One region of the Variovorax sp. RCC_210 genome, then DNA from elsewhere that is predicted to be linked to it. Evidence: predicted binding sites of a transcription regulator. Region 1 holds the regulator's gene; each other region holds the start of a gene.
The links. The regulator LexA, encoded in region 1, represses DNA repair genes until DNA is damaged. The targets are predictions, from matches to a motif close to ACTGTATNNNNATACAGT.

Region 1 (3,877 bases):
CGGGTTCACGATGTTCGTGGGGTTGCCGTTGATGTAGCTCACGACGTTGTCGAACGCCTGGCCGAAGTAGCTCTCGTAGCTTTCCTGCTCGACGTAACCGATGTGCGGCGTGCAGATGCAGTTCTCCAGGCGCAGCAGCGCGTGGCCCTGCAGCGGCGGCTCGCTCTCGAACACGTCGATGGCGGCGAGGCCGGGGCGGCCGCGGTTGAGCGCGGCGAGCAGGGCATCGGCCTCGACCAGTTCGGCGCGCGACGTGTTGACGAACAGCGCCGTCGGCTTCATGCGCGAGAGGTCTTCCAGCGTGATGAGGCCGTTGGTTTCATCGTTGAGCCGCAGGTGCACCGACAGCACGTCGGCGGCGGCGAAGAACTCGTGCCGGTTCTGCGCCACCTGGAAGCCGTCGGAGCGCGCCTTGGCGCAGCTGGCTTCGCGGCCCCAGATGACGACCTGCATGCCGAAGGCCTGCCCGTAGCGCGCCACCAACTGGCCGATGCGACCGTAGCCCCAGATGCACAGCGTCTTGCCCTTGAGCACCGAGCCGAGCCCGAAGTTGGGCGGCATCGACGCCGACTTGAGCCCCGACTGCTGCCAGGCTCCGTGCTTCAGGTTGCTGATGTACTGCGGCAGCCGGCGCATGGCGGCCATGATGAGCGCCCACGTGAGTTCAGCCGGGGCCTGCGGCGAGCCGGAGCCCTCTGCCACGGCCACGCCGCGTTCGGTACAGGCCGCGACATCGATGTGACCGGCGATGCGTCCGGTCTGAGAAATGAGCTTGAGCTTGGGCAGCTTTTCGATGAGCTGGCGCGAGATCTGGGAGCGCTCGCGAATCAGCACGATCACGTCGGCGTCTTTCAGGCGAACCGACAGCTGCCCGATGCCCTTCACCGTGTTGGTATAGACCTTGGCCGCGTACGCGTCCAGCTTGGCTGCGCAGCGCAACTTGCGCACCGCGTCCTGGTAGTCGTCGAGGATCACAATGTTCATGGCGTGCCATTGTGCCTCGCAGCATCGGCACGACGCACCTGTGAACGTTTGGATACCCGGCCCGCACGGCTTGCCAAGCGGCTTGCCGGGCGCCTTCGCAGGTGCTTGCGCCGCAGATTCGGGGCTTAGTGCCGCCCCAATGTCGGGCCGAGTGCTGGCTCGGTGCCAGCTCAGTGCAGGCGCGTCGAGCGGTGGGCCGTGGCCAGGGTTTCCGCGGTCTCGAGCGCGGCCAGCCGGTCGAGTTCGGCGCACACGTCGGCCATGCGGCCGGAGATCACGACACGGTCATTGCGTTGCTGCCCTTTGCCGTCGACCACTCGAACCACGCGCAGCGGACGCGCAGGGGCGGTGGCCACCGCAGGCGTGGTCATGCCGGCGCCGTTGCGGGAGGCGCAGGCAGGGCGCACCGCCACGTAGCGCAAGCCGGCGGAGCTATCGTTGTGGTCGAGATGGTCCCTGGCGTGGGGCCGGCGTGCCGGGATCAGTCTGTTGGCCAGCGATTGCAGCGGCATCCAGAAATCAGCGATGGCGAGGAGGGCGATTCCCATGTGAACTCCAAAAAAGTATGAGGTTGAACACAGGCAGGATTTCTTGAATCGGCTGCGACAGGGTGATGGCGACTCTTCGCCATACGCCCGCCACCTGTCGCGGCCGGATGAGGTGCTGCTGGCAGCAGGCCGTAAGGCCTACATCAGCATGGTGTTGCGAATGAGCCCGACAGCGAGGCCTTCGATTTCGAAAGGCTCGCCTGGCTGCACGATGATGGTCGGGTAGTCGGGGTTCTCGGCGTGCAGCTCGATGACCTGCTTGTTGCGCTTCAGGCGCTTCACGGTCACTTCTTCGCCCAGCCGCGCCACCACGATCTGGCCGTTGCGCGCTTCCTTGGTGGCCTGCACGGCGAGCAGGTCGCCGTCCATGATGCCGGCGTCGCGCATCGACATGCCGCGCACCTTCAGCAGGTAGTCGGGCTGGCGCTGGAACAAGGTGTTCTCGACGTAGTAGGTCTGGTCGACATGCTCTTGCGCGAGGATGGGAGAGCCGGCTGCGACGCGGCCGATGAGCGGCAGCGCCAGCTGGGCCATGCCGGGCAGCGAAAGCGAGAACTGGCTGCCTTCGCGATGGCGTGTTTCGTTCAGCGAGCGCAGGGCGTCGCCCTTCAGGCGAATGCCGCGCGAGGTGCCGCTGACAAGCTCGATGACGCCCTTGCGCGCCAGGGCCTGCAGGTGTTCTTCGGCGGCGTTGGCCGACTTGAACCCGAGCTCGTTGGCAATTTCGGCACGCGTGGGTGGCGCACCGGTGCGTGCGATGGCGCTCTGGATCAAGTCCAGGATCTGCTGCTGGCGGGCTGTAAGCTTCACTGCGAACTGCATATGTGGTTCCTTGCGGCACTGGCTAGATATCCAGTACCTGTATTTTTAACCAGTTTTTTAAAGTTGACAAGTGATGGTCAATTCCCTTTCGCCTGAAGTGCGTCGCGTGGTGGTCCTGGGCACCGGCGGCACCATCGCCGGCAAGGCCGCCAGCAGCGGCGACAACATCGGCTACACGGCGGGGCAAGTGGGTGTTGCAGACCTGCTTGGCGGCATCGATGCGCCTACGGGCGTGGCATTGGTGGCGGAGCAGGTGGCGCAGCTCGACAGCAAGGACATGTCCTTCAGCGTCTGGCAGAAGCTGGCGCAGCGTTGCGCGCATTGGCTGGCGCAGGCTGACGTGGCGGGCATCGTCATCACGCACGGCACGGACACCCTGGAGGAGACCGCGTTCTTCCTGCACTCGGTGCTCGTCGCAAGCAAGCCGGTGGTCCTCACCTGCGCGATGCGGCCCGCGACGGCGCTGGCGCCCGACGGGCCTCAGAACGTGCGCGATGCGATCAGCGTCGCATCCACGCCGGGTGCGCGGGGCGTGATGGCTGTGTGCGCCGGAACGATCCACGGCGGCCTGGACATCCAGAAGACGCACACCTACCGGCTCGATGCGTTCGCGTCAGGCGATGCCGGGCCGCTGGGCTACGTGGAAGAGGGCGAGGTGCGGTTGGTTCGCGCGTGGCCCGAGGCTGCTGCATCGCAGTTGTCGAAGATCTTCGACGCCGCTGTCGTGCAATGGCCGCGCGTGGAAATCGTGATGAGCCACGCCGGTGCGAGCGGGGCCGTGGTCGAGGCGCTGGTGCAGGTACAGGCGAAGGGCGTCGATCCGCTGCGAGGGCTGGTGTTGGCCGCCACCGGCAACGGCACGCTGCATCACGCGCTCGAAGAAGCGGCGCTGAAGGCGCAGTCCGACGGAATTGCCATCGTTCGTGCGACGCGTTGCGTGAACGGGCGCATCCTGCCGAAGGCAGGCGACCAGTTCCGCGATGCGGGCGCGCTGACGCCCGTGAAGGCGCGCATCGCGCTGATGCTGGAACTGCTCGGGTAACGTAAAAAAGCCGCCCTGCGAGAGGGCGGCTGCGAGATCAGCTGCTAAGTGCGGCCAGCGCACGCTGCGTGATTTCGTCGACCGTGCCCACGCCCTTGATGGCGCGGTATTTCGGCGCGGCGGCCGGGTCGGTGTTGGCCCAGGCCGAGTAGTAGTCCACCAGCGGACGCGTCTGCTGGCTGTACACGTCCAGGCGCTTGCGCACGGTTTCTTCCTTGTCGTCTTCGCGCTGGATCAGTTCTTCACCGGTCACGTCGTCCTTGCCTTCCACCTTGGGCGGGTTGAACTTGACGTGATAGGTGCGACCCGAAGCCGGGTGCGAGCGGCGGCCGCTCATGCGTTCGATGATGTCGCCGAAGGGCACATCGATCTCGAGCACGTAGTCGAGCTTGACGCCCGCCGCCTTCATGGCGTCCGCCTGCGGAATGGTGCGCGGGAAGCCGTCGAACAGGAAGCCGCTGGCGCAGTCGGCCTGCGCGAT
Region 2 (3,877 bases), on a different contig from region 1:
GGCCATCTGCAGCATCAGGCGCCGCGCCCCGAAGAGCATGGCGGGGGCGTGCTCGACGCGCGCCATGAGCTCGAGCTTGGCGTGGAAGATTTCCGGCAGCTGGGCCCACGGGTAGGTCTCTGGCCGCAGTCCGTAGGCTTCGTCGAGGGTGGCGAGCAGCTGCGCGTCGAAGCGGCGGCTCAGGCCGCCTCGTGGCAGTGCGCGGACCTGTCCGAGGGTCCGGCATCCCAGTCGGGCCAGTGTCGCCTGGTGCGCGGCGACCTGCGTAAGGGTCTCGAGTGACAAGCCATCGAGGAGCTGGGCCAGCGGCTTGGCGAAGCCGTTGGACAGGCCCGATCTGGCGACGGCCAGCGCGGCCAGGCTCGTTGGCGCCCAGCTCAGCTGCCGCACGCCGAGGCTGGTGCAGTCCTCGCGCACACGCTCCACCAGGCGGCGCTTGCCGCCGAAAAGACGCACGCTCTGCTCGAGCTCCATCACGACCGCCGGACACTGCAGCAGCGCCTCGAGGACAGCGACGCGGGGCGTGAACTGCAAACACCACGTCGCCAGACCGTCGAGCGCCTCAGTGCGCGGCTGCGGGTCGTCCGGAAGGCCGTCGGGAAGAAGGGCTGCCCACAGCATGGGTGAACTCTCGGGAAAGGTCTTGCGAACGATCTTGGGATTTGCGCGCGGCGATCAGGCCGCTCGGGTGACGAAGGCGCGGAGTCAGGATCGCTTCCAGCCCGCCAGGCACCGAGGGCAAGGTCAGTTCGCCCTCGTGGGGCGGTCCTTTGCGCTTGAGCAGGTGGATGTGCAGCTCCCAGTCGACCCCCAGGCGCGCCTGCAGGCGCAGCGGCGCGGCGGAGGCCTCGTGCTCGGCGGCCGCGGGCCGGCACAGGATGACGGGCCCGTCGCAACTCTGTGCGCACACCTGCAGCCGCCGGATCTGCTCCTGGCGCGCCTGCGGCAGCCAGGCCACCAGCATGCCGGCCGCGTTCGCCTTGATGAGCTGCTCGGTTGCCCAGAGGCGCTCTACCGGCTTGTCCGCCTGGATCCAGACCAGGTGCCGCTCGTCGAGGCCCAGGTGCTTCAGGCCTGGCAGGTGCGGTGGCTTCGGCGGCCCGACGATCACGATCTGCTTGCCCTTGTCGACCAGCGTGCGCATCGCGGGCGCGAGCAGCCGCCACTCGAGCACTGAAGGCTGCACCTGCAGCACCTCGGTCAATGACTGGCAAGGCCAGCCGTTGCCGGGCAATTCGGCGTCGAGGGCTTCGAAGCCTGTACCGATGGTCGTTGTGACCGGCGTACCGAGCGCATCGCCACGCCAGATGGCCGATTCGACGGCGTGCGGCAAAGCCAGGGGCCAGCGCGGGGCGCTGCTCGCTCGGGAGGAAGGCTGGGAGGCCGCCGGCGTACGTTCGCCATCAGCCCATGACAGGGAGATGGCCATTTGCGGCTCCGATTACTGTATGGATGTACAGTATCGAGGACGCTTCGGCACCGAGCAAGAAGGTTTACAAATTTTGTAGGTCATCGGGGCCGCTGGCGCTGCAACGCCAGCAACAGGAGTCAGCCGACCTGCTTTCAACTTCGCCATGGAAGACGACATTCCCACCGACATTTGGATCTATTACTGCGCGAGACAACTGAAGATGCACTGGCGCACCGTTGATCCCGAGCAGCTCGAGGAGTTGGCCTCGGACCTCTCGAGGGAGCCATATCTTCGTCAGCTATCACCGCGAGCAGCTGCGGCGAAGTGGCTCGAACCCCTTTTGGTTTCGCGCGACTAGTCTGGTCATCCGGTATCGCTTCAAGCTTTCGCGCGCTCTCGCACAACGTCTACCGGGCCAATGCCGTTGTAGACCACCTCATTCGTCTTCAGCGATGTGACGGTCCAGCGGTCGCCCGGCGTCACCTTGTAGTCGCCCAGGGTCAGCGGAAGCTCGCGCTCTTCATGCACGTCCCGGCCAAGCCAAGAAGGAATTCGGAGGATCGTGACCTGGTCATTGAAAAAGTCGGGTTGGCTCATTGGGGCAATTGTCGTCGTCGGCTCACGATGATGGACCGGCGGTTGCCCATGAAGGGATGGTCGCTGGCTAGCGACATGCGCACACGCGCGCCTTTTAAGCTGGAACTGACCGGCCGGTGGTCGCCGCACCCTCGTGGAGCCTGAACTGGAAGGTCTGCTGCAAGGGGTTGCTGAGCCATGCCCGTCCAGCGCCTTCTGCAGCAGCGTGTGCCTTCTGCCATCGGAGTGAACGGTCGGAGTCGGCATACGAATAGCCGTCTCGAGTTGGGCGCTCCTCCTGCTGCCAGGCGGTGTAGCACTCGATCAGCTCGGCAGCATCGGGAAATGCTTCCTCAAGATGCCCGATGTAAACGCTGGTGGCCACCATCGTGTCCTGAAGAGTCGGGCGTGCCCCCTCGATGGTTGCGGAGAAGAGGCGTCCGCTGCCAGTCTGGATATTCGCATCACGCTGTGCTTGCGCTCCCGGTCGTGCACAGCGACTAGGGGCGGTGTGCGATAGAAGGTGAGATGCCGCTCGAAATGAGAATCGAGGTACGAACACGGTGCTCAATAAAGCGGCGTGAACCGCAGAAAAGCGGCATCTCGGCGCTGACCCTAGTTGTTTCAGCTTGTTGCCAATGTAAGAAAAAAGGCCGCAAAACCCTAATTGTTGAAAACGGAACCGCAGTAACGCACGCCAAGAGCCGTCCACCTGAACACGCACACCGGCCCCTCACACGGGCGCCGCGTCTTCGTCACCGCCAAGCTTGCGCGGTCCAATGCGTTCGTCGAAAGCGTACTCAATGAGCGCTCTTGTCCCTGCTTGCAGCGCGTCAAGCCAGGTGTCGTAGCCCTGCGCTGCTGACTCAATCTCAAGCCATAACGGGGCCTCGCCGCCTTCCTCCATGAGCACCCAGAAGAAAAGCCCTTGTTCGGGCTCATCGACGAGCACCGAGATACGGCGAATGCGCGAATTCATCTCTTCTCCCGGAAGACGTGCATCGCCTCCGTTGAGTTGCACACGGCCCTGCCGGTGGGCAATAAGCTGAGTTCCAGACAAGTCATCTTTGGATCGTCCTTCACGGGGTTCACTCGTCAGCGCCAGACCCGCTTTTCACTGCCGAGAGAAAAAACAGCCGTGGCAGTAGCGAAGCAAGCTCAGCTCGAATCCTGACTTCGGCTGCCGCTGGTTCGCCTACGAAGCTGCCGTATGCGATCGGCAACCTTGCGCCCATTTCGAAACTCCTTTTACGCGGGATCGCGTGGACAGTCGATAGCACTCATGAATCGATGTCTGCAAGCGCTTATCGCTCAGCCAGGAGATTCGATGTTTCAATGAACCTTGGCCCGCGGCCTGCGGGTTTTTGTGGAGTTGCCGAATGTGCTATTCAGCCCAGATCCGAGCCGACTACAAGCAGTTCTTTCGCCTCTTCGGCGGCGTGCTCACCCTGCGCGCGTTCGCCGAGCTGTACTACGAGCGCCAAGGCAATCCGAAGGTCAAGATTCCCAAGGCGATGGACGCGGCCTTCGAGGCGCCAGAGAACGATGAGGAGCGTGAGATCAAGGGGCTGATCGACGCTTTCAACGCCGACCAAGCCCTGAAGCTCGAGCAGGACATCTTTGCGCAGCGCGAGCGACTGGCCGACGCCGAGCGCAAGCTCCTGGTCAAGACGACGAAAACAGCCACCAACGAGGTGCGCATCGCGACGGCAAAAGTCGAATGGGGGTTGGGCAAGCTGGCTGACCTCAAACGCACGCAGCCCGAATCGCGTGACGCGCGGATCTTTCCGGGCGTGTATGCGCCGGTGATGATCTGGGAGAACGGACAGCGCGTGGTCAAGCCTATGCGCTACCACTGCCGGCCCGCTGGCAAGCCCGCGAACTTCGACG
Region 3 (3,877 bases), on a different contig from region 1:
CCTCAGCGGCTATACAGGCCCACCACGCTCTGCCCACCCAGCGCACGGCCCTTGAGCGCGGCCACCAGCGCGTCGCGACCCAGGCCGGCCGGCAGCGCGCCGGGGGCCAGGTCGGTGGCGACCACCGTCATCACGTAGTGGTGCGGCCGGTCGCCCACCGGCGGGCACATGCCGCGGTAGGCGGGGGCGCCGGCCACGTTCGGGCCCATGGTGAAGTTGAAGTTGGAGCCCGCCTGGCCCTCGCCCGCCTTCAACTCGCCGCGCTCGGCCGCGATGTTGTAGGCCACCCAGTGCGACACGCCCAGGCCGGCCGCGCCGTCCGGGTCGAAGATCAACACGGCGACCGACCTGGTCTTGGCCGGCAGGTTGCTCCAGGCCACGGGCGGCGACACGTTCTTGCCGCCGCATTCGCCGGCACCGGCGTGCTCGGCCGGGATCACGCCGTTGTCGGCGAAGGCGCTGGAGCTGACCCGCATGCCGGTGTAGGCCTTGCCGCCGGGGCCGCTGTTGGCTGCGCCGGACATGCCGGTGCAGCCCGTCATGAGGCTCGCGAAGGCGATCGCCGTTGCCGGCAGGGCGAGTGAGTGAAGCTTGTTGCGCATGGAATCTCCTGGAAAGGTTGTCTCTATCCGGCGTGGCCGAGCCACACGCTGCCGTCGGTCTTCTCGTGCACCGCCAGCGGCGTGAGCCGCGCGCCGCGGCAGGGGCCGCCCACGCACTTGCCCGTGTCGGGCTCGAAGATGGCGCCGTGCCGCGCGCACATCAGGAAGCGCCCCGAGCTTTCGAGCACCTGGCCCTCGAAGTCGAGCGGGCCGCCGGCATGGGGGCACTGGTTGAGGTACGCGTACACGCCGCCCTGCCAGCGCACCGCGAAGGCGGGCACGCCGTCGGGCGCGGTGAACTTGCTTGCGAGGCCATCGCTGGAGAGCGTGGCGGCAATCTGCTGGCGGGCGGGGTCGGGGGCGCCGTGATCGGGCGTAGGGGCGGGCGCTGTGAAGTCGTCGGTCATCTGCCAGCGAGGGTAGCCAAGGTTGCCGGGGGGCGCAACGCGCGGTGGCGCGCTTACAAATCGCTGCCAGATAGCGCTTGCCTGAAGCCTTTTTCGCGAGACGGTGGCAGTTTAAAACTGTATATTCATACAGTATTTTCTCTTCCAAGGCTCCCGTGGACCTCCAGCGCAAACTCGCCATCCTGGCCGACGCCGCCAAGTACGACGCCTCCTGCGCGTCGAGCGGCTCGCAGCCGCGCGACTCGGTGGGCGGGCGCGGCATCGGTTCCACCGAGGGCGCGGGCATCTGCCACAGCTACGCGCCCGACGGCCGCTGCATCTCGCTGCTGAAGGTGCTGCTGACCAACCACTGCCAGTACGACTGCCTGTACTGTGTGAACCGCGCATCGAGCAACGTGCCGCGCGCGCGCTTCCGGGTGGAAGAGGTGGTGCAGCTCACGCTCGACTTCTACCGGCGCAACTGCATCGAGGGGCTGTTCCTGTCCAGCGGCATCATCAAGTCGCCCGACCACACCATGGAGCAGGTGGTCGAGGTGGCCCGCCAGTTGCGCGAGGAGCACGACTTTCGCGGCTACATCCACCTGAAGACCATTCCCGACGCCAGCGACGAGCTGCTGGCGCGCGCCGGCCGCTATGCCGACCGGCTCAGCATCAACGTCGAGATGCCCACCACCGAAGGCCTGCAGGCCCTGGCGCCCGAGAAGAACGAAAGCGCCATCCGCCGCTCCATGGCGCGGCTGCGCCTGCGCATCGACGACACGCGCGAAGAGGCGCGCCGCGTGGTGCCCATTCGCGCGCTGCCGGGCGCCGCGCCCACCGCCGCCAAGCCGCCGCCCTTCGCGCCGGCGGGGCAGAGCACGCAGATGATCGTGGGCGCCGACGCCACCGACGACCGGCACATCCTCGCCTCCAGCGCCACGCTGTACGGCGCCTACAAGCTCAAGCGCGTGTACTACTCGGCCTTCAGCCCCATTCCCGACGCGGCGCGCGCGCTGCCGCTGGTGGCGCCGCCGCTGATGCGCGAGCACCGGCTGTACCAGGCCGACTGGCTGATGCGTTTCTACGGCTTCGAGCACCAGGAGATCGTGGCCGCGCCCGACGGCCTGCTGCGGCTCGACGTCGACCCCAAGCTGGCCTGGGCGCTGGCCCATGCCGAGCGCTTTCCGGTCGACCTGAACCATGCGCCGCGCGAGATGCTGCTGCGCGTGCCGGGGCTGGGCGTGAAGGCGGTCGAGCGGCTGCTGCAGGCGCGGCGCGTGCGGCGCGTGCGCGCCGACGACCTGCGCCGCCTGCACGTGCCCTCGCGCAAGGTGCTGCCCTTCGTGGTGGCCGACGGGCACCGGCCGGCGGCGGGGGCGATGGCGTTGTCCGCGCCCACGGCACAACCGGCCCAGCCGGCGCAAGCGGCGCTGTTCTGACGAAGCACGCGAAGGAACGGCCATGCATGTGCGGCTCGACAACCCGGTCGATCTCGATGCCTTCCGCCGCCATGCGCGCCAGTTGCTGGCGAGCGGCGTGCCGCCGGACCATGTCGAGTGGAGCGAGGGGCCTGCGAGCGAGGCATCGGGCGACCTGTTCGGCGGTGCGCCGGGCGAGGCCGATGCGTTCGAGCTGGCGCCCCCGCCTTCCATGCCGAGCGCCGCGCGGCATCCGGTGCCCGCGTCTTTCGTCGCGCTGTGCGCCGACGTGATCCTGCACCGCGCCCCGCAACGCCTCGCGCTGCTGTACCGGCTGCTCTGGCGCCTGGCGCACGAGCCGGCGCTGCGGCACGACCCGCTGGACGCCGACATGATGCAGGCGCAGCTGATGGCCAAGGCCGTGCACCGCGACATTCACAAGATGCGCGCCTTCGTGCGCTTCACCCGCGTGGCCGACGCCGAGGTGGGCGAGCGCCACGTGGCCTGGTTCGAGCCCGACCACCGCATCGTCGAGGCCAACGCGCCCTTCTTCGCGCGCCGCTTCGCGCAGATGCGCTGGGCCATCCTCACACCCGAGCGCTGCGTGGAATGGGACGGCCAGGCGCTGTCGTTCCGCGAGGGCGCAAACCGCCGCGAGAAGCCGCCGCCGGACGCGGGAGAGCAGCTGTGGCTCACGTACTACGAGCACATCTTCAACCCCGCGCGCCTGAAGCTCGCGATGATGCGGCGCGAGATGCCGCAGCGCTACTGGCACAACCTGCCCGAGGCCGCGCTGATCCAGCCGCTGGCCGAGGCGGCCGGGGCGCGCAGCCAGTCGATGATCGACGCGCCGGCCACGCCCACGCGGCGCATCCGCGCGCCCATGCCGCTGCACCTGCTGCCGGCAAGCGGCGCGGCGCCGGCCACCCTCGACGAACTGCGCATGGCCGCGCATGCCTGCCGCGGCTGCCCCATCGGCGCGCTCGCCACGCAGGCGGTGTGCGGCGAAGGCCCGGTGGGCGCACGGCACATGTTGGTGGGCGAACAGCCCGGCGACCAGGAAGACCTGGCCGGCCGCCCCTTCGTCGGCCCGGCGGGCCAGCTGCTCGACCGCGCCATGGCGCAGCTGGGCTGGGCGCGCGACAGCGTGTACCTGGCCAACGCGGTCAAGCATTTCAAGTACGAGCTGCGCGGCAAGCGGCGCATCCACAAGACCGCGGCGCAGCGCGAAGCCGAGGCCTGCGCGCACTGGCTCGACAGCGAGATCTCGCTGGTGCGGCCGCAGGCGCTGGTGGCGCTGGGCGCGACCGCCGCACGCGCCTTGCTGGGCCGGCCGGTGGCGGTGCAGGCCGAGCGCGGCGCGTGGGTGCACGAGCGCGCGGACGGCCTGCCCGTGTTCGTCACCCTGCATCCGTCGGCGTTGCTGCGGCTGCCCGACGGCGAGCGCGCCGAGGCCTACGAGCGCTGGAGG
Region 4 (3,877 bases), 390 kb from region 1:
GCTTGGCGGGCAGGTCGCGCAGCGCCACGTAGGCGCGCACGATGCCGGCCACGGAGCATTCGTCGGTGATGGCCAGCGCGTCGTAGCGCAGCTGGTAAGCGCGCTCCACCATCTCTTCGGGCGTGGACGCGCCGCGCTGGAAGCTGAAGTTCGTCAGGCAGTGCAGCTCCGCATAGCCCGGCAGTTCCACCGCCGGCCGCGCCCGCATGGGCACCGGCAGCGCGTGCACCTTGGCCGGCTGGCGCTTGCGCTCCTGCTTGTCGCTGAGTTCAGGCATAGAAGCCCTGCAGGTACCAGCGCACCTCGCCGGCGGAAAAGCGCGCGGAGTGCCGCTCGCGAAAGATCCACACCAGCCCGGCCTCGGGGCTCTCGGCGACGTAGTAGTCGCGCAGGGCGGGCTTGCCGCCTTCTTCAATCCCCTCCTTGCCTTCCTTACCTTCCTTGCTTTCCTTGCAGCCCCACCAGCCGGCCTCCACGCGCTGCGGGCCGACCAGCCTGCTCAGCGGCCCGCGGTAGCAGGGGCGCTCGCCGTCCATCTCCAGCAGCAGCGGCTCGGGCAGCAACCACGGCGGGTAGAGGGCGTCGGGTTGCGAGGCGGCGGCCTGCGCCTGCCTGCGGGCCTTGTCGGGAGCCTTGCCGTTGTGCTTTTCATTCCCTGCCTGCACCCCTGCCTGCACCCCTGTCTGTAGCGCCGGCCGCCATGCCTGCTTGCGCTCGGGCCGGTGATCGGCCAGGGCGCACGGCACCAGCACCTGCCGGGCGCCGAGCCGCACGCTGAGGCGCTCGACCATCTCGTGCAGCTTGTCGCCCTTGCGGTTGTCTTCCGGCAGAAAGCTGGTGCTGGCGCCGGCCCACGGGTCGGTCTCTAGCGTGCGCAGCTTCAGCCAGCTGGCGGGCGCGGCCAGCGTGGCGAGCGCGAGCTTTTCGGACAGCAGGCGGCGCAGGTGCGCCATGTCCTGCGTGGGCTCGGCCGTGCGCACGGTGACCTGCTGGTGCGGCGGCAGGTTCACGCCGTTGAAGCGCTTCAGGTCGAGCGTCCATTGCAGCTCGAGCGCGCGCGCGCCGCGCTGCCGCGCGCGCAGCCAGATCTGCAGGGCCGACAGCAGCCGGTTGGCCGACCACATGAGCTCGGGCCCGGTCTCGGCCAGCGCGGGCAGCTCCAGCTTCTGCTCGAACACGTCGGGCAGCGTGAGCCAGGCATGGCTTTCGGGGCGCAGGCCCCAGGCGGCGTCGAGCGCCACGCGCAGCTCGGTGCCGAAGCGCCGCGTGAGCCCGCCGCGCGGCAGCGCCGCCACGTCGCCCCAGGTGCGGCAACCCAGGCGCGCGAGCAGGTCGAGGTGGGTGCGCGCGACGCTCAAGGTGTCCAGCGGCAGGCCGGCCGGAAGGTCCTTGGGGCGCGCCGCGCCGCGCACGAACAGGCGCAGCCGCGCCAGCGCGACAAGGCTGGTGGCGCCCTGCGCGCCCAGCATGCGCATGCCGGGAACATCCGGCACGGGGTTGGCCGCGAGCAGCTGCCGCATCAGCTGCAACCGCCCGCCCCACAGGCGCTCGCAGGCCGAGACCTCGAGCATCAGCGCCTCGTCCTGCCAGGCGACGTGGGGCGTGTACTGCAGCGCCCACCAGCCCAGCGCCTCGGGCGGGGGCAAGGCGGGGGCATCCGCGCCATCCGCAGAATGATCGAGGGCGGCGTCAGGCAACCACCGCAAGGCGATCCAGTGCATCCTGGCCTCCCTTCCATGCGTCGATGCGCACCACGGTGGCCGAGGCTGGGGTGGCATGTCCCTTCATCGAGTTCGCCGAGTTCGCCGTGCCCACCACGCCCACCGTGCCCTGCTGCTGCGAACGCAGCTTGCGCCGCAGCCGGGCGGCCGCCAGCAACGCGGCCATGCGCTCGTTGCGCGCCGGCAGCATCACCGGGGCGGACAGCGGCGGCCCGCGGCGCTTGAGGATGTGCAGCTCGATCTGCGACGCATCCACCGCGCAGCGCTCGGCGCGAATGCGCAGCCGCGCGGGCGAGGCCGACAGCGCCACCGATTCGGGCCGGCACACGAACAGCATCACCTCGTGCTGCGCGGCCGCCAGCTGCAGCCGCCGCAGCTCCCCCACCCGCGCCTGCGGCAGCCAGGCGACGACGGCGGCCACGTCGGCGCAGCGCAGCGCCTGCTCGCAGGCCCACAGGCGCGCGGCCGGCGCATCGCTCTTGACCCACATCAGCGATTCCACCGGCAGCCCCTGCGCCGCCAGCGACGCGCCGCAGGGCTCGTAGGGCGCGCCGATGAGCACCACCGGCCCGCCGCGCGCCTGCACCGCCTGCGCCAGCGCGGGCAGCAGCAGCCGCCAGACATGGGCCTCGGGCGCGGCCTGCAGCAGCTCCGTCATGGCGCCCACCGGCCAGCCGCCGCCCGGCAGCTCGGCGTCGAGCGCGGCGTGGCCGGTGGCCACCACCTGCGCGTCTGCCAGGCCGAGCTCGTCGGCGTGCCAGACGCCGCGGCCCGCGGCGGTGGCAGAGAAGGAGTCGAGGAAAGGAAGGCCCATGGTGAAAGACTGTTAACTGTATTTTTATACAGTATTTCCCGGGCCGTCGAGAAGAAAGCTGTTTTTCTTCGTCAGCCCCGTCTTCGCATTCCTTTGGCTCATGCGAGCACGCCCAGAAGTCGGTTGAGCGCAGGCATCGCCTTCGCTCCAATGGCTTCACCCAAGGAGCCACCCCATGACCCACGCCACCACCCCACCCACCACCACCGTGCTTGCAGGCCTGAACTACCTCGAGCCTTCCGCCCTGCGCCCGTTCAGCTACACCTTCGAGCCCCCGCCCGGCACCCCCTGGGAAAGCGGCAGCTACGCCCTGCACCAAGTGCCCATCGCCGATGCGCGCACCGCCGCCACGCCCAGCGACATCGAGCGCGAAGGCTTCGTGCTGCGCGACGCACCCACGGCCGTGCACGACTTTCTGGACGACGCCGAGGTCGCGGCCGTGTACCACCGCGAAGTGGCCGAACTGGCCCTGGCCGTGACCGGCGGCACGCGCGCCCACGTCTTCGACCACCTGGTGCGCCGGCGCGAGGCCGACCGCGCCGCGCTGAGCTTCGGCCGCCGCGCGGGCGACGGCCGGGCCGCCGCCAACGGCCGCATCCACAACGACTACACCGAAGCCTCGGGCCGCCGCCGGCTGGCGCTGGTGCTGGGCAACGAGCAGGAGGCCGAGGCCGTGCGGCGCTACTGCATCGTGAACGTGTGGCGCTCCATCAAGGGGCCGGTGCTCGACACGCCGCTGGCCGTGTGCGATGCGCGCTCGGTGATGGCCAGGGACCTTGTAGTCGCCGAGGTGCGCTACCCGCGGCGCACCGGCGAGATCTACCTGGCCATGCATTCGCCGTCGCACCGCTGGTCGTACTTCTCGGCGATGGACCGGCACGAGGCGCTGGTGTTCAAGCAGTACGACTCGCAGCTGAGCGGCGTCTCGCGCTACACGCCGCATGCCGCCTTCGACCACTCCGACGCGCCCGCCGACGCGCCGCTGCGCGAGAGCATCGAGGCCCGCTGCCTGGTGGTGTTCGAATGACCGCGCCCCGCGTCACCACGAGGCCCACGCTCGACCTGTGGTTCGACTTCGGCAGCAACTACAGCTACCTGAGCGTGATGCGCGTCGAAGACGAAGCCGCCGCGCACGGCATCGGCATCCGCTGGCAGCCCTTTCTGCTGGGGCCGATCTTCCGGTCTTTCGGGTGGGCCTCGTCACCCTTCGTGCTGCAGAAGGAAAAAGGCGACTACACGTGGAAGGACATGGCCAGGCAGTGCCGCAAATACGGCCTGCCGTGGCAGCAGCCGACAAGCTTTCCGCGCGCCGCCGTGCTGCCGCTGCGCATTGCGCTGGTGG

Region 2: imuA (translesion DNA synthesis-associated protein ImuA) is a predicted target of LexA. The motif match lies at 1,444-1,461, and genes of this name have one in related genera.
Region 3: AB6807_RS34560 (putative DNA modification/repair radical SAM protein) is a predicted target of LexA. The motif match lies at 1,126-1,143, and genes of this name have one in related genera.
Region 4: imuA (translesion DNA synthesis-associated protein ImuA) is a predicted target of LexA. The motif match lies at 2,551-2,568, and genes of this name have one in related genera.

What each region holds. Positions count from the first base shown of each region.
Region 1 is NZ_JBFUPJ010000001.1:889,845-893,721, forward strand. It holds gene AB6807_RS04365 (D-2-hydroxyacid dehydrogenase family protein) at 1-984, opposite strand, end outside; gene AB6807_RS04370 (hypothetical protein) at 1,155-1,532, opposite strand; gene lexA (transcriptional repressor LexA) at 1,671-2,354, opposite strand; gene AB6807_RS04380 (asparaginase) at 2,428-3,396, shown strand; gene adk (adenylate kinase) at 3,434-3,877, opposite strand, start outside.
Region 2 is NZ_JBFUPJ010000020.1:112,534-116,410, reverse strand. It holds gene AB6807_RS35780 (DNA polymerase Y family protein) at 1-621, opposite strand, end outside; gene imuA (translesion DNA synthesis-associated protein ImuA) at 563-1,429, opposite strand; gene AB6807_RS35770 (hypothetical protein) at 1,575-1,769, shown strand; gene AB6807_RS35765 (hypothetical protein) at 1,790-2,008, opposite strand; gene AB6807_RS35760 (hypothetical protein) at 2,103-2,372, opposite strand; gene AB6807_RS35755 (hypothetical protein) at 2,721-2,966, opposite strand; gene AB6807_RS35750 (SOS response-associated peptidase family protein) at 3,367-3,877, shown strand, end outside.
Region 3 is NZ_JBFUPJ010000018.1:160,332-164,208, reverse strand. It holds gene AB6807_RS34570 (YbhB/YbcL family Raf kinase inhibitor-like protein) at 3-602, opposite strand; gene AB6807_RS34565 (Rieske (2Fe-2S) protein) at 626-1,009, opposite strand; gene AB6807_RS34560 (putative DNA modification/repair radical SAM protein) at 1,165-2,427, shown strand; gene AB6807_RS34555 (UdgX family uracil-DNA binding protein) at 2,450-3,877, shown strand, end outside.
Region 4 is NZ_JBFUPJ010000001.1:494,932-498,808, reverse strand. It holds gene AB6807_RS02475 (error-prone DNA polymerase) at 1-277, opposite strand, end outside; gene AB6807_RS02470 (DNA polymerase Y family protein) at 270-1,721, opposite strand; gene imuA (translesion DNA synthesis-associated protein ImuA) at 1,690-2,535, opposite strand; gene AB6807_RS02460 (CmcJ/NvfI family oxidoreductase) at 2,711-3,562, shown strand; gene AB6807_RS02455 (2-hydroxychromene-2-carboxylate isomerase) at 3,559-3,877, shown strand, end outside.